4 regions of the Enterobacter cloacae complex sp. ECNIH7 genome follow, and region 3 is predicted to be linked to each of the others. Evidence: predicted binding sites of a transcription regulator. Region 3 holds the regulator's gene; each other region holds the start of a gene.

Region 1 (4,198 bases), 2.2 Mb from region 3:
CGTAAGGAAATGCCGCATCGGGCGATGCGGCAATACGTTATCAGGCCAGCGTGCTAATGCGTGCCAGCTGTTCGAAGTAGTCCGGGAAGGTTTTAGCCGTACATTTCGGGTCAAGGATGGTCACAGGCGTGTCTGACAACGCCACCAGCGAGAAGCACATCGCCATGCGGTGATCGTTGTAGGTGCCGATTTCCGCAAACTGCAGTTTTGCCGGAGGGGTCACGCGAATGTAGTCTTCGCCCTCTTCCACCTCGGCACCGACTTTTCGCAGCTCGGTCGCCATCGCGAACAGGCGGTCCGTCTCTTTTACGCGCCAGTTGTAGATGTTACGCAGCGTGGTAGTGCCTTTGGCAAACAGCGCCGCCGTGGCAATGGTCATCGCCGCATCCGGGATATGGTTCATGTCCATGTCGATGGCGTTCAGCTCGCCGTGAGTACAGGAGATGAAGTCATCGCCCCAGGTGACAATGGCGCCCATTTTTTCCAGTACGTCCGCAAAACGGATGTCGCCCTGCACGCTGTTACGGCCAATACCGGTCACTTTTACCGTGCCGCCTTTAATCGCACCCGCGGCCAGGAAGTAGGACGCGGATGACGCATCCCCTTCAACCAGGTAGTTGCCCGGAGACTGGTACTGCTGCGCCCCGCGCAACACGAAGCGCTGATAGGACTGGTTTTCCACCTCAACGCCGAAGGTTTTCATCAGGTGCAGCGTGATATCAATGTACGGTTTGGAGACCAGCTCACCTTTAATTGTGATAACCGTATCCTGCGGTGCCAGCGGCGCGGTCATCAGCAGTGCCGTCAGGAACTGGCTGGAGACGCTGCCGTCCACCTCGACGTGACCGCCGGTAAAACCGCCGCGCAGACGCAGTGGCGGATAGTTTTCCTGCTCAAGATACTCAACCTGCGCGCCGCCCTGACGCAAAGCATCCACAAGGTGACCAATCGGACGCTCTTTCATGCGCGGCTCGCCGGTCAGCACAATGTTGTTGCTACCCAGGCACAGGGCCGCCGCCAGCGGGCGCATCGCGGTACCCGCGTTGCCCAAAAACAGCTCAAGCTCTTCGCCCGAGCGCAGCGCGCCGCCGTTGCCGGTCACTTCGCAACGGGTACGATCGTCGGAGAGAGTGTAATGAATGCCCAACGCTTTCAGCGCATTGAGCATATGGCGCACGTCATCGCTGTCCAGCAGGTTTGTGAGGACGGTGGTGCCGTTTGCCAGAGCTGCCAGCAGCAGAGCGCGGTTCGAGACACTTTTTGAACCAGGCAGATTAATGGTGCCATCTACCCGCGCGATAGGTTGTAACGTCAGGGATTCCATGAAAACTAAACTCTCAACTCAACATAATAAAAACCCCGCAGGGACGCTGCGGGGGTGAAAAACAGCAAATTAACCGTGACGACGTTCGAAGTCGATCATGAAATCCGTCAGGGCTTTAACGCCTTCCAGCGGCATCGCGTTATAGATGGAGGCACGCATGCCGCCAACGACACGGTGACCTTTGAGCGCATGCAGGCCTGCCGCGAAGGACTCTTCCAGGAACACTTTGTCCAGGCTGCTGTCCGCCAGCTGGAACGGCACGTTCATGCGGGAACGGTTAGCTTTCGCCACATCGTTGCGGTAGAAATCGCTCTTGTCGATCACGCCATACAGGAGTTCAGCTTTCTGCTGATTGACCTTGTCCATCTGCGCCACGCCGCCGTTTTGCTTCAGCCATTTGAAGACCAGGCCGGAGAGATACCAGGCAAACGTTGGTGGGGTATTGAACATCGAATCGTTATCGTTCAGCACGGTGTAATCGAGAATCGACGGGCAGGATTTATGCGCTTTACCCAGCAGGTCCTCACGCACGACGACGATAGTCAAACCGGCCGGGCCGATATTTTTCTGCGCGCCCGCATAGATAACGCCGTAGCGGCTGACATCAATTGGCGCAGACAGAATGGTGGAGGAGAAGTCGGCGGCAACCACGACATCGCTGCCGAAGTTTGGCGTCTCGTCGATGGCAATCCCGTCAATGGTTTCGTTCGGGCAGTAGTGCAGATACGCTGCGTTATCGGAAAGCTGCCACTCGCTCATTGGCTTCACGGCGCGCAGACCGTCAACGGTTACTTTGGCGTCGATAACATTCGGCGTGCAGTATTTATGCGCTTCTTTAACGGCGCTTGCTGCCCAGTAACCCGCGTCAACGTAGTCAGCCGTCGTTTTGTCACCGAGGATATTCAGCGGAACGCCCGCAAACTGGCCGCGCCCACCGCCGTGACAGAACAATACTTTGTAGTTCGAGGGAATATTCAGCAGATCGCGAAAATCCTTTTCTGCCTCTTCCGCCACCTGAATAAACTCTTTACCACGGTGGCTGATTTCCATCACCGACGTACCGAGACCGTTCCAGTCACAGAGTTCCTGTTGAGCCTGTTTAAGCACGTCTGCCGGTAACATTGCCGGACCTGAACTGAAATTAAAGACTTGAGCCATTTCCCCTCACCACGCTAAAAGCCATAAGTTATAACTGTGGATATCGGTTTTATCATTCAGTGACACGCGCCGCAATGTCTAAAACTTATGACCCGTGAAATGTGCCCCGCGTCACACAAAACAATCTGCCGCCTCGCTAAGACAAAACCGACAAAATGGCTGTCAGGTAATGCGTTTGGCCCGGCTAACCTTCGTCCATTCCGGATTTGCACAGCGGGGGCATAATTGGCGATCCCCCGGCTGCATCGCGACAACATGGCTACATTGTACGCAAGCATACTCGCCTGATTCCGGTACCGTTCTGAAACGCTCAATGAGCATATCCGGCAGGATACACAGTCCCGGCTTCACCTCGTCGTCAGAATAGTAATAGACGCTGATCTGCCCGTTGGTTTCCATGATCGCCAGACGCACCTGCCCGAGCTGTTCAACGCTGTTCAGGCGAAGCTCCATAAAGAACTCAAACTCGGTCATATTGGCGCTTTGTACATTTTCCCAGGCCAGCTGTCCGTCCTCGACGATAACGACCGGCTTCCCTTCAAGCAGATCTTCCAGCTTTTCGCTTTTCGACATCAGCCACATGACAAGACGGTAAAGTAGCGCCAGTGAGACAAAAACGATAAACACCGGCACCATCGGCACATCGTCATAAAAGGCGACGTCCCCCGCCGCCGAGCCCAGCGTCAGGATGATCAACACCTCAAAGAGCGACATCTGCCGCACGCCGCGGCGGCCGGTGATTTTAAGAAACAGGAAGACGAGGACGAAGGTATACAGGCTACGCAGCGCCACTTCGCCCAGAAATTCAGGAGGAACTTTATCAAACGCCATCCGCTGGAGATCAAATGCTTTCATTTTTCTATGCCTTAACAGTCAGTTACTGCCACTAAGCATAGTCCAGCCTTTTATTTTCGCCGAAGATAGCACCCGTCACGCAAAACCCGTATCATTGCGCGCTTTACGTACGATAAAAGTGAACGCCATGACTCAAACGTTTATCCCCGGCAAAGACGCCGCTCTGGAAGATTCCATCGCTCGCTTCCAGCAGAAACTGACCGACCTGGGTTTTAACATCGAAGAAGCCTCCTGGCTCAATCCGGTGCCTCATGTCTGGTCCGTGCATATTCGCGATAAAGACTGTGCCCTGTGCTTTACCAACGGTAAAGGCGCGACAAAAAAAGCGGCACTGGCCTCTGCGCTGGGTGAGTATTTTGAGCGTCTGTCCACCAACTATTTCTTCGCTGACTTCTGGCTGGGCGAAACCATCGCTAACGGCCCGTTCGTTCACTATCCAAATGAAAAATGGTTCCCGCTGACCGAAGATGACGAGCTGCCGGAAGGTATTCTCGACGCGCGCCTGCGTGCTTTCTACGATCCGGAAAACGAACTGACCGCCAGCATGCTGATCGATCTGCAGTCTGGCAATGAAGACCGTGGGATCTGCGCCCTGCCGTTCACCCGTCAGTCTGACGAGCAGACCGTGTATATTCCGATGAACATCGTCGGCAACCTGTATGTGTCCAACGGTATGTCCGCCGGTAACACCCGCAATGAAGCGCGCGTGCAGGGTTTGTCTGAAGTCTTTGAACGCCACATTAAAAACCGCATCATCGCTGAATCCATCAGCCTGCCTGAAATTCCGGCAGACGTGCTGGCGCGCTACCCGGGCGTAGTGGAGTCCATCGCTAAGCTCGAAGCAGAAGGTTTCCCAATCTT
Region 2 (4,198 bases), 200 kb from region 3:
ATGTACCGGGCGCTGAGCCTTCCGTGGAGGATAAAAGCTCGCTGAATACGGCGGTGAAGCGCAGTATCGCGCAGGCCGCTGCCGCGCTGGTTAAACCCGGGCACCGTATTATTCTGGACTCCGGCACCACGACGTATGAAATCGCCCGCATGCTGCGCCAGCACACGGACGTGATTGCGATGACCAACGGGATGAACGTGGCGAATGCGTTGCTGGAAGCGGAAGGGGTGGAATTGCTGATGACCGGCGGGCACCTGCGCCGTCAGTCGCAATCCTTCTACGGTGACCAGGCAGAACAGTCGCTACAGAATTACCATTTTGACCTGCTGTTCCTCGGCGTTGACGCCATCGATCTCGACCGCGGCGTAAGTACGCATAACGAAGACGAAGCACGACTGAACCGCAAAATGTGCGAGGTTGCGGAGCGTATTATCGTTGTCACGGACTCCAGCAAATTTAACCGCTCAAGTCTGCATAAAATCATTGATACGCAAAGGATTGATATGATTATTGTCGATGAAGGCATTCCGGCGGAGAGCCTGGACGGGCTCCGAAAAAGCGGGATTGAGGTGGTGCTGGTTTAAGGAGGCTTTCCCCTCTTCCTGTGGGCTGAGGGTTCCCCCTAAAATAATGCCAGCACGGACGACCCCCTCTCCCTGAGGGAGAGGGCTGGGGTGAGGGGAATATACGGCTCTGGTGGTCATTCCGTTCACTTTATGTTCCTTGCTACTCTGTAACGACATGACCTGTGAACGTGCCATGGCGGCTCAGTCGCCGCCGCCCTGGCGACCCGGGCTCCCGGCGGTAAATCGCCGCTTCGCGGTGCCCTCGGCTTATTCCTTCCGGCTTGTCGGGTACGGGCGGAGGCAACGTCCATGTAAAGCCCGCCCTCTCGGCGCATCCCTGCGCCTCGCCCCGGCCTGCAGGAAACGCCTCAGCGATTTACAGCCGGACCAGGGCGTTGCTGCAATTGATTCATTTTCCTGAAGCAACATTCATCGCTTCGGGTTGAGAAATTACTGGGGCTCCCTCTCTCACAGGGAGAGAGGACCGTTCGGTGCGGTTGGGAATATGAATCACGTCACCGGTGCCGGGTTGAACACCGCCAGCTGATTATGTAATCCCCATTGATCCGAGAAGGTTTTCTTCCGCCCGCTGGCGACATCCAGAATGAAGTGGAACAGTTTCCAGCCCACGTCCTCAATGCTCTCTTCCCCGGTGGCGATAGTGCCCGCGTTGATATCCATTAAGTCATACCAGCGGTTTGCCAGCTCGGTGCGGGTCGCCATCTTGATCACCGGTACCGCCATCAGGCCGTACGGCGTGCCGCGCCCGGTGGTAAAGACCTGCACCGTAATGCCGGATGCCACCTGCTGCGTGCCGCAGACGAAATCGCTGGCCGGCGTTGCCGCGTAGATCAGGCCGCGTTTCGTCGGGCGCTGGCCCGGAGAGAGCACTTCCACAATCGCGCTCTGGCCGGATTTGGCAATCGACCCGAGGGCTTTTTCCACTACGTTGGCCAGGCCGCCTTTTTTGTTCCCCGGTGAGGGATTGGCGCTGCGGTCGGTTTTGCCCATATCGAGATAGCTATCGTACCAGGCCATTTCCTCGAGCAGGCGCTTGCCGACCTCTTCATTAACGGCGCGTGGCGTGAGCAGATGGATGGCGTCACGCACTTCGGTCACCTCGGAGAACATCACCGTGGCGCCGCAGCGAACAAGCAGATCGGACGCATAGCCCACCGCCGGGTTGGCCGTCACGCCGGAGAAGGCATCGCTGCCGCCGCACTGTGTTCCCACTACCAAATCAGACGCCGGGCAGGTTTCGCGCTGGCGCTTGTTGAGCTTGTCCAGATGGCGTTCAGCCACCTGCAGGATATCGTCGACCATTGAGCGGAAACCCACGTGGCGTTCATCCTGCAGGCGCACGATGCTGGCCTCGTCTGCGGGAATGGCTTTCACATCTTCGGTGCCCTGCAGCAGGCGCTCTGGCTGCAATTTTTCACACCCCAGACCGATGACCATCACCTCGCCGCCAAAGTTTGGGTTCAGGGCGATATTGTGGATGGTACGGATAGGCACTACGGCAGCGGGGGCGTTAATCGCCACGCCGCAGCCGTAGAGGTGGTTCAGGCCAACCACGCCGTCGACGTTCGGGTATTTCGGCAGCAGATCGCGTTCGATGATTTTCACCACGTAGTCCACCACACCCGCCACGCAGTGCACGCTGGTGGTAATGCCGAGCAGATTCTTGGTGCCGACGCTGCCGTCCGCGTTGCGGTAGCCTTCGAAGGTATAGCCCTCCAGCGGAGGAAGCGGTTCCGGTACGCGAGTCGCCAGCGGAAGCGTGTTTAGCGGCGGCGCTTCCGGCAGCGCCACCAGCGACTCCTCAACCCAGCTCCCCTGTGGTATAGAGCGAACGGCATAACCGATGACTTCACCGTAACGTACGATTTCGCTGTTAGCAGGGATATCCACCAGGGCGACTTTATGTCCCTGCGGAATATGCTCAATCAGTTCCAGCCCGTCCGGGAAGCGGGTGCCCGCTTTTAAGCCATTGTCGTTGACAATAATCGCCACATTATCGGTGTCGTGGACTTTTATATAAAACGCCGTCGGCGATGCCTGTCGAATTTCAATGTCGGCCATTGTTCAATATTCTCCAGCAAAGTGTCTGATAATAAATTCAGCCAATTTTCAAATGGTAGAAATAAATACGCGGCTTTCAGAAATAAAGCATGTCAGCATAGGGGATATGAAAATGTGATCGCGATCGCTCCAGAACCAGTAATGCCTGATTCTGTGCATTAGCGCCCAGCGCCTTGTGCATATGCAAAAAAATTTATCGAAGTGTAACGCAATACTTGAGCATTAAAACAATGTGCGGTTGTGGATTGCGTCTTATACTGAATGACGATTTTATAACGCCAAAATACGTCAGAATAATAAATATAATGCTGGTGCGGTGTCTGAATAAATAAAATGATGCTGATATAGGCTGCGAATTAAAAAGGTAAATACGATGAATAACGATATCTTCCCGAATAAATTTAAAGCGGCCCTCGCGGCACACCAGATTCAGATTGGCTGCTGGTCCGCGCTGGCAAACCCTATCAGCACCGAAGTGCTGGGCCTGGCCGGTTTTGACTGGCTGGTGCTGGACGGCGAACATGCGCCGAACGATATCAGCACCTTTATTCCGCAGCTGATGGCGCTGAAAGGCAGCCCCAGCGCCCCGGTAGTGCGCGTGCCCACCAACGAGCCGGTGATTATCAAGCGCCTGCTGGATATCGGTTTCTACAACTTCCTGATCCCGTTTGTGGAGACGGAAGAACAAGCGGCCCTGGCCGTAGCCTCAACGCGCTATCCGCCAGAAGGGATCCGCGGCGTTTCCGTTTCGCATCGCGCCAATATGTTTGGCACCGTGCCGGACTATTTCGCGCAGTCTAATAGCAACATCACCATTCTGGTTCAGATCGAGAGCCAGCAGGGCGTTGATAACGTCGACGCGATTGCCGCCACAAACGGCGTGGACGGGATCTTCGTCGGCCCAAGCGATCTGGCTGCCGCCTTTGGTCATCTGGGTAACGCCGGCCACCCTGACGTGCAGCGCGCGATCCAGCACATCTTTGCCCGCGCTAAAGCTCACGGCAAACCGTGCGGCATTCTGGCGCCGGTTGAGGCTGATGCACGCCGCTATCTGGAGTGGGGAGCCACGTTTGTAGCCGTCGGCAGCGACCTCGGCGTATTCCGCTCGGCCACGCAGAAATTAGCCGACGCTTTTAAAAAATAACCATCATTGAGGAAACAGATTATGACGCTGAAAGTGGGTTTTATTGGCCTGGGCATTATGGGTAAACCAATGAGTAAGAACCTCATCAAAGCGGGTTACTCGCTGGTGGTATCCGATCACAATCCGCAGGCCGTGGCAGAGGTGATAGCGGCTGGCGCTGAAACGGCCACCACCGCGAAGGCCATTGCCGAGCAGTGCGATGTCATCATCACCATGCTGCCAAACTCACCGCATGTTAAAGAAGTTGCGCTGGGTGAGAACGGCATTATCGACGGTGCGAAGCCGGGCCTGGTGCTGATCGATATGAGCTCTATCGCACCGCTCGCGAGCCGTGAAATCAGCGAGGCATTAAAAGCGAAGGGCGTCGATATGCTGGATGCGCCGGTCAGCGGCGGTGAGCCGAAAG
Region 3 (4,198 bases):
CGTTCTGGGTGACAAACAGCACGGTCATTAAGATCCAGTACGGTTTCGGCAGGTGCAGCGCCATGCCCATCAGGCTGGCGGTACTGAGCATAACGCTAATCCTGGCGGCGTTGCGCAGGGCGGACGATTTAAGGGAAAGATAGCTCCTGAGCGCGGGCAATAACGGAAGCCGTTTTTGCTTATCCGCCATCAGGTCGCGGGGATAAAGCGGGCGCTGCGTGCGCAACACGCGGGCGATGCGGCTGAAGTGCCAGGCGGCAAACTGGCCGACCGGGTTATCGGGATGCTGGCGGGCGATTTTCTCCAGCGCGCCCAGCTGTTTTTCCATGTTAAAGCGCGTGGGGTAGCGGTGGTAGAGAATATCATCGGCCAGCACGCGCAGACGTGCGGACACGGTTTGTGCGTTCCAGCGGATCACCGCTTCGGCGTGGCTGCGCTCGACCAGCTTTTGCACCTCCTGCGGGTGATGAAGGCTTACGGAGATGTGCTCCTGCAGATCCAGCCCGACCTGGAAGGTGCGCAGCAGCCGTTTGTATTCGTGGTTCTTGTTGGCGGCGAGCATATGCAGCTGCTGATAGCACTGGCTTATGAGATCCACCACCTTCTGCTGGCGCGTCAGCAGCGGCGGTAAGGATTTTTCCGGGTCGGTATGCTGGGTGAGCAGGGTATATTTGGCTTCGCAGTAATCCGCAAGCTGCACATAGAGCAGGCTCAGGGATTCACGCAGCGGCTGTTCGCGCCACAGCCAGAACCAAAACCAGTTAAATAGCCCGTACCATAATGTCCCCAGGGCGTAGATCAGCAGCGGCTCCCACACCGGCATGTTCCCGGCGAGGCTCAGCGTGAAAATAGCCGCAATCAGCGAGGCGGGAAGCAGGCGGGCGTGCAGCGAACTGATTTCCGCCGTGACGCCGAGCGTCATCGCCAGCACGGTCAGGATCAGCGGCAGCGGGATATCCCGGGCAAGCAGAAGCTGCACGGCGAGGCTACAGCCGGCAAACAGGCAGCCACCGATAATCAGGCGTTTGAAAAAGCGCTTATGCGGCGTGTCCAGACCGGCGATGTTGCAGCAGGCGGGCACGAGGGAAAACAGCAGGCCTTGCTGAAGATGTCCGAGGATCAGGCCTATGGCCACAGGAAGACACAACACCAGCGTTTGCCGCTGTGCGTAGTTAACTTCCGGGTGATAGATCAGCCTGCGCCACATGGGGAGTAGAGACAAAAACGGCGTGACACCCTGCGGTGACACGCCGTTTGAGCGGAATTAACGCGTTCCGTAGACCACGATGGTTTTACCGTGGGCGGAGATCAGGTTTTGATCTTCCAGCATTTTCAGGATACGGCCCACTGTTTCACGGGAGCAACCGACGATCTGACCAATTTCCTGACGGGTAATTTTAATTTGCATGCCGTCCGGGTGGGTCATTGCGTCTGGCTGTTTCGCCAGGTTCAACAGGGTTTGTGCGATACGGCCGGTAACGTCCAGGAAGGCGAGGTTACCCACTTTCTCTGACGTGACCTGCAGACGGCGCGCCATCTGGGAAGAAAGACGCATCAGGATGTCAGGGTTAACCTGAATCAGCTGACGGAACTTCTTGTAAGAAATTTCAGCCACTTCACATGCTGTCTTTGCACGAACCCAGGCGCTACGTTCCTGGCCCTCTTCAAACAGGCCCAGTTCACCGATGAAATCGCCCTGGTTCAGATAAGAAAGGATCATCTCTTTCCCTTCTTCATCTTTGATCAGCACTGCCACCGAGCCTTTAACGATGTAATACAACGTTTCCGCTTTTTCACCCTGGTGAATCAGCGTGCTCTTCGATGGGTACTTATGAATGTGGCAATGAGACAAGAACCATTCGAGAGTCGGGTCTGTTTGCGGTTTGCCAAGCACCATGCGCTGTTATCCTCTGTTATAAGCTGTCACCAGAGTCATCAGATGCATCCGGACTCTGGGGTTGCAATCGAATTCTTACCCATACCCTGGGAAGTCGGCTACCGTAACGTTTCGCAGCCAGTAAAGTTTGATGTCCTCTGCATACACGTGTAACGTCAATGTATTACTGTAGCATCCTGAGTGTTTTAGCATAGCTTTCGCCGCGTGTCTCCTGGTGTCTCGCTTCAGCATGATGCAGGTCGCCTTCCATTGCGAGAAATGTAACGCACGCGTAATCTGTCACCAAAAATGCAACGTTGGAGTTAATGAATATGCAAGCGCGCGTGAAGTGGGTTGAAGGTTTAACGTTCCTGGGCGAATCCGCATCAGGACACCAGATTTTGATGGACGGTAACTCCGGCGATAAAGCGCCAAGCCCAATGGAAATGGTGCTGATGGCGGCAGGGGGTTGCAGCGCCATTGACGTGGTGTCGATTCTGCAAAAAGGACGTCATGACGTGACGGATTGTGAGGTTAAACTCACATCAGAGCGTCGCGATGAGGCGCCACGCCTGTTCACCCATATTAACCTGCACTTTGTGGTCACCGGTAAAGAACTGAAAGACGCGGCGGTCTCACGTGCGGTGGACCTGTCTGCGGAGAAGTACTGCTCTGTGGCGTTAATGCTGGAGAAAGCGGTAAAAATCACCCATTCGTATGAAGTGATCGAGGCGTGATTGATGGGGCATCGTGCGTGTTGATGCCCTCACCCTAACCCTCTCCCACTGGGAGAGGGAACATGCTCACGCGATCTGCTTCCCTTCCATCAGTCGCTCCACCAGCGGCGTCATGATGAGCTCCATCGCCAGCCCCATTTTCCCGCCCGGCACGACTAACGTATTCATGTGCGAAATAAACGAGCCCTGCAGCATCGCCAGCAGCCAGGGATAGTCAATGCCTTCGAGATTGCGGAAATGGATCACCACAAAGCTCTCATCCAGCGACGGGATGCTTTTAGCGGCAAACGGGTTGGAGGTGTCCACCGTCGGCACGCGCTGGAAGTTGATATGGGTGCGGGAGAACTGCGGCGTCAGGAAGTTGATGTAATCCTCCATGGAGCGCACCACCGAGTCCATCACAGCCTCTCGCGAATGGCCGCGCTCGCTCATGTCACGCGTCAGCTTCTGGATCCACTCCAGGTTAACGATAGGGACCACGCCGACCAGCAGATCCACGTGGCGCGCCACGTCGTGTTGAGGGGTGACCACGCCGCCGTGCAATCCTTCGTAAAACAGGACGTCGGTGGGTTCCGGCAGCGGCTGCCACGGGGTAAAGGTTCCCGGCACCTGATTCCAGGGTACGGCTTCATCATAGGTGTGCAGATACTTGCGGGACTGCCCTTTGCCGCTCTTGCCATACTCTATAAAGGTTTGTTCCAGCAGGCCGAAGTCATTGGCTTCCGGGCCGAAGTAGCTGATGTGTTTACCCGAATCGCGCGCCTTACGAATGGCCATGTCCATCTCCGGACGCGTGTAGCGGTGAAAGCTGTCGCCTTCGACCTCCGCCGCACGGAGATTCAGCTGGGCGAAAATCTTGCGAAATGCGAGGCTGGTGGTGGTGGTTCCTGCACCACTCGACCCCGTAACGGCAATAACCGGATGTCTGGCAGACATAGCAACTCCCTGACTGAAAAGGGTGGAAGATCAGCCGTGAAACGCGTTGCGGGGCATGATATTGACCGTCTCATGCAGTTCTGACCACACCAGCACCACGTCGCCGCTTTTCAGCTGGCGCTTAACATCGTTGACCTTTTGCTCAAGCGAGCGTTCCTGTTCACCATAATCGGTGCCTTCGCGTAATACAAAGCTTTCAATCAGATTATCGAGCGTAATGGGCGCCAGATCCTGCCAGGGAATAATCATTTTGCACCGTCCAGATAAGGGGTCAGCCAGTCAGGAATACGCGCCTCAAGCCACATTTTCGGGCGGCGCAGCGTGCCGCCGATAAACCCGACGTGGCCGCCATGCTCGGTCAACTGATAGTGAACGTTGTCGGGCAGGAATTCCTGAGCGGGGATCGAGTGATGATCCATAAACGGGTCATCTTTGGCATGAATAATCAGCGTCGGCTGCGTGATCTTGCTGAGCAGCGGCATGGCGCTGCACTGACGATAATAGTCAATCGCATCGGCGAAGCCGTGGATTTTCGCGGTGATCAGGTCGTCGAATTCGCGAATGCGGCGCACCTTTTTCAGCTGGCGCAGGCTGACCGGCAGGGTATCCGGGTAGGCCTTCAGCTTACGCGCCGCGTTGGCCTTCAAAA
Region 4 (4,198 bases), 180 kb from region 3:
CGCCGGAGTCTCGTCTGGTGATAAATCCGCCGCTAACGTATTGTCTTCACTGTTTGTATTTTGTTCGTCCGCACCTTCTCGCAGGCGAAACTCGTCGTCCTGGGCGGTGGCCTGTTCGACCAATTCCGGATTAATCTCGCGTTTAACCTCAACCCCCAGGCTACGGAATGATTCGGCCTGTGCCAGCAGATTGCCACGTCCGGAGGCGAGTTTTTTCATCGCCTGGCGGTAGTTATCCTGCGCACGATCCAGGCTCTGCCCGACTGAAGACATGTCGTCCACGAAGAGGCGCATTTTGTCGTAAAGCTTGCTGGCACGATCGGCAATCTGCTGAGCGTTGCGGCTCTGGTGCTCATAGCGCCATAGGTTCGCAATGGTGCGTAACGCCACCAGCAGCGTGGTGGGGCTGACCAGCATAATGTTATTTTTGAGCGCTTCGGTGATAAGCTCGGGCTGTCTGTCGAGCGCCAGCAGGAACGCGGGTTCTACCGGGATGAACATCAGGACATAGTCCAGCGAGCGCAGACCCGGCAGCTGCTGGTAGTCTTTTCTGCCAAGCAGGCGAATATGATTACGCACGGAGGCAATGTGCTCCTGCAGCGCAGACTCGCGCGTGTAATCATCGTCCGCATTAAAGTAGCGTTCATACGCCACCAGCGTCATTTTGGCGTCAATCACCACATCTTTACCCTGCGGCAGCCGCACGATCACATCCGGCTGCATTCGCGAGCGGGCGTCGTTTTCGATACTCACCTGCGTTTCGTATTCATATCCTTCCCGCAGTCCAGAGGCCTCCAGCACGCGGGTCAGCACCACTTCTCCCCAGTTGCCCTGGGTTTTGTTATCCCCTTTCAGCGCGCGGGTCAGATTGACCGCTTCCTGCGCCATTTGCGCATTCAGCTGCTGAAGATTGCGAATCTCATGCGCCAGCGTGTGTCGCTCGCGGGCTTCCTGACCAAAGCTGTCCTGCACCTGACGGCGAAAACCGTCCAGCTGTTCGCGCAGCGGCGTCAGCAGGCTGTTCAGGCTCTGGCGGTTCTGTTCGTCAACGCGGCGGTTGCTGTGCTCAAAAATCCGGTTGGCGAGGTTCTCAAACTGTTCGCTGAGGCGCTGCTCGCTGTTGATCATCTGGCGGATTTTGTCTTCCGCATGCAGCTGGGTGGATTCAAGACGGGTAGTGACTTCGCGGAGATCGGCCTCCAGCGAGGTGTTGATATCTCGCAGGTTGCGCAGCTCGTTGTTAAGCAGCTCGCACTCCTCTCGCCAGTGGTCACTCAGCGCAAGCTGCTGCTTTGCCGCACTTAATTCAGCGACTATCTCTTCGCGCTCTGCCAGCTGGTCGGCCTTCTGCTGTGCATGCTGATAGCTGGAAATGAGCCAGCCTATCGCCACGCCCGCCACCGCAATTACCGCGTAAATCAGGATCGAGATATCCACAATGCCCCCTGCATCAACGTATTACCCGCACAAAATAGAATTGTGCTGTATAAACGTCCAGTTTGAAAGGGTTTTCCTGCGAGGCGCTACGCAAAAAATAAAGGCCGAACGCGTCGGCCTTTGATTTCAGAAGAGAGGATTAGATCAGGCGACGCGCGGCTTCCACCACGATTTTCACCGCATGACTTTCGGTCTGCTTCATGGTTTCGGCGTTCGGGATCTCCTGCTGGGTGCGGTTGACGATAACGCCCGCCACCATACCGGCACGCAGACCCTGGCTTGCGCACATGGTCAGCAGCGTTGCGGATTCCATTTCGTAGTTCATCACGCCCATTGACTGCCACTCTTCCATTGAGCCTTTGAAACGGCTTACCACGCGGCCTGAGAAGGTGTCGTAACGTTCCTGACCCGGGTAGAAGGTGTCGGAAGAGGCGGTTACGCCCACGTGAGTGGTTGCGCCTACGGATTTTGCGGCTTCAACCAGCGCGGTGGTGCATTCGAAATCAGCCACTGCCGGGAATTCCATCGGTGCAAAGTGCAGGCTTGCGCCGTCCAGACGAACGGACGCGGTCGTGACCAGCACGTCACCCACGTTGATGTGCGGCTGGATAGCGCCGGTGGTGCCGATACGCAGGAAAGTACGGATGCCCAGCTGTGCCAGCTCTTCAACAGCAATAGACGTAGACGGACCACCGATACCGGTAGAGCACACGATCACCGCTTTGCCATCCAGCTCTGCGCGCCAGGTGGTGAACTCACGATGGGCAGCCAGCTTGACCGGCTTATCCATCAGCGCGGCGATCTTTTCCACACGCTCAGGATCGCCAGGGACGATAGCGAGCGTAGCCCCTTGTAAATCGTTTTTGGTGAGGCCGAGATGAAAAACATCAGACTTAGACATAGGTGACTCCTCTGTGGGTCGGTTAGTCAGAAGAAGTAAAACGGTACTTTACAGAAGCAGTAAGCATATTTTCGTGACATACCTCACCATGAATGAAAATGATTACATTGAATTTCCATAAAAAAGTGATTTACATCACATTAACAAGTTATATCGCCAGGTGCTGCACAAAAGATAGACCGTTTAAGGCACTGTGAGTTGTTAACCTGGTGTCTATATTTACCTTTGCGCTAACTCATTGGTACGGAGAATGCCATGACTGAAAAAACCGGTTTTGCACCTGCTGCGGCCCCACATGCTTCAACCATCGTGTCGACGCCAGAAGCGGCAATTACCGCGGGCGAGACCTCTATTCCCACGCAGGGAGAGAACATGCCTGCTTACCACGCACGACCAAAATCGGCGGACGGCCCGCTGCCCATCGTGATCGTGGTACAGGAAATTTTCGGTGTTCACGAACACATTCGCGATCTCTGCCGCCGGCTGGCGCTGGAAGGGTATTTGGCCGTTGCGCCAGAGCTCTACTTCCGTCAGGGCGATCCGAACGACTACAGCGATATTCCCACGCTGCTCAGCAACCTGGTGAGCAAAGTCCCGGACGCGCAGGTGCTGGCCGATCTCGATCACGTCGCCAGCTGGGCGGCGCGCAACGGCGGCGATCCGCATCGTCTTCTGGTCACCGGTTTCTGCTGGGGCGGACGCATTAGCTGGCTGTATGCCGCGCATAACCCGCAGCTCAAAGCCGCTGTCGCCTGGTACGGCAAACTGGTGGGTGAAAAAACGCTGAATTCACCAAAACATCCCGTCGATATCGCCACCGAGTTAAATGCCCCCGTGTTAGGGCTTTACGGCGGTCAGGACACCGGCATTTCGCTGGATTCGGTAGAGACCATGCGCCATGCGCTCCGCGCGGCAAATGCGAAGGCGGAGATTGTGGTGTACCCGGATGCCGGGCACGCGTTTAATGCCGATTATCGTCCGAGCTATCACGCAGAATCAGCCAAAGATGGCTGGCAGAGAATGCTGGCGTGGTTTAGCCAGTACGGCGGTAAGAAAGCGTAATAAAAAAGCCCGGTGGCGGCTATGCCTTACCGGGCCAACAGGTAGGCCGGGTAAGCGTTGTCGCCACCCGGCAATCCAGCACCGCTACGCCTGACGCAGGTTCTGCGCCGCCTTCACCATGTTCGCCAGCGCCGCGCGCGTCTCCGGCCAGCCGCGGGTTTTCAGTCCGCAGTCCGGGTTCACCCACAGGCGTTCTGACGGAATGCGCTGGGCCGCTTTTTTCAGCAGGGCTTCAATCCACTCCACGCTCGGCACGTTCGGGGAGTGAATGTCGTACACGCCCGGCCCGATTTCATTCGGGTAGTCGAACTCTTCAAACGACTCCAGCAGCTCCATGTCTGAACGCGAGGTCTCGATGGTGATCACGTCGGCGTCCAGCGCGGCAATCGAATCCATGATGTCGTTAAATTCGCAGTAACACATGTGGGTGTGGATCTGGGTGTCATCCTTCGCCACCGCAGCGTTGATGCGGAACGCTTCCACGCCCCACTGCAGGTAGGCATCCCATTCGCTGCGGCGCAGCGGCAGGCCTTCGCGCAGCGCCGGCTCGTCAATCTGGATAATGCCAATGCCTGCCGCTTCCAGATCCGCCACTTCATCACGCAGCGCCAGGGCAATCTGTTTGGCGATGGTTTCACGGGTCACGTCTTCACGCGGGAACGACCAGCAGAGAATGGTCACCGGACCGGTCAGCATCCCTTTTACCGGCTTGTCGGTCAGGGACTGGGCATACTTCGCCCACTCCACGGTGATCGCTTCCGGGCGGCTGACGTCACCGATAACCACCGGCGGCTTGAC

The links. The regulator CRP, encoded in region 3, controls carbon source genes, mostly activating them, when cyclic AMP is high. The targets are predictions, from matches to a motif close to ATGTGANNNNNNTCACAT.
Region 1: a site for CRP is predicted at 2,582-2,599, ahead of serC (3-phosphoserine/phosphohydroxythreonine transaminase). Genes of this name have one in related genera too.
Region 2: a site for CRP is predicted at 2,761-2,778, ahead of garD (galactarate dehydratase). Genes of this name have one in related genera too.
Region 4: a site for CRP is predicted at 2,462-2,479, ahead of udp (uridine phosphorylase). Genes of this name have one in related genera too.

Annotation. Positions count from the first base shown of each region.
Region 1 covers NZ_CP017990.1:1,751,961-1,756,158, reverse strand. The annotation lists gene aroA (3-phosphoshikimate 1-carboxyvinyltransferase) at 41-1,324, opposite strand; gene serC (3-phosphoserine/phosphohydroxythreonine transaminase) at 1,394-2,482, opposite strand; gene WM95_RS08565 (DUF421 domain-containing protein) at 2,645-3,337, opposite strand; gene ycaO (30S ribosomal protein S12 methylthiotransferase accessory factor YcaO) at 3,465-4,198, shown strand, end outside.
Region 2 covers NZ_CP017990.1:4,548,953-4,553,150, reverse strand. The annotation lists gene WM95_RS22675 (DeoR family transcriptional regulator) at 1-584, shown strand, start outside; gene garD (galactarate dehydratase) at 1,077-2,648, opposite strand; gene garL (2-dehydro-3-deoxyglucarate aldolase) at 3,022-3,792, shown strand; gene garR (2-hydroxy-3-oxopropionate reductase) at 3,814-4,198, shown strand, end outside.
Region 3 covers NZ_CP017990.1:4,744,477-4,748,674, reverse strand. The annotation lists gene WM95_RS23770 (YccS/YhfK family putative transporter) at 1-1,207, opposite strand, end outside; gene crp (cAMP-activated global transcriptional regulator CRP) at 1,265-1,897, opposite strand; gene WM95_RS23760 (OsmC family protein) at 2,209-2,613, shown strand; gene WM95_RS23755 (phosphoribulokinase) at 2,680-3,549, opposite strand; gene WM95_RS23750 (YheU family protein) at 3,580-3,798, opposite strand; gene WM95_RS23745 (hydrolase) at 3,795-4,198, opposite strand, start outside.
Region 4 covers NZ_CP017990.1:4,921,676-4,925,873, forward strand. The annotation lists gene rmuC (DNA recombination protein RmuC) at 1-1,437, opposite strand, end outside; gene udp (uridine phosphorylase) at 1,577-2,338, opposite strand; gene WM95_RS24575 (dienelactone hydrolase family protein) at 2,594-3,400, shown strand; gene metE (5-methyltetrahydropteroyltriglutamate--homocysteine S-methyltransferase) at 3,485-4,198, opposite strand, start outside.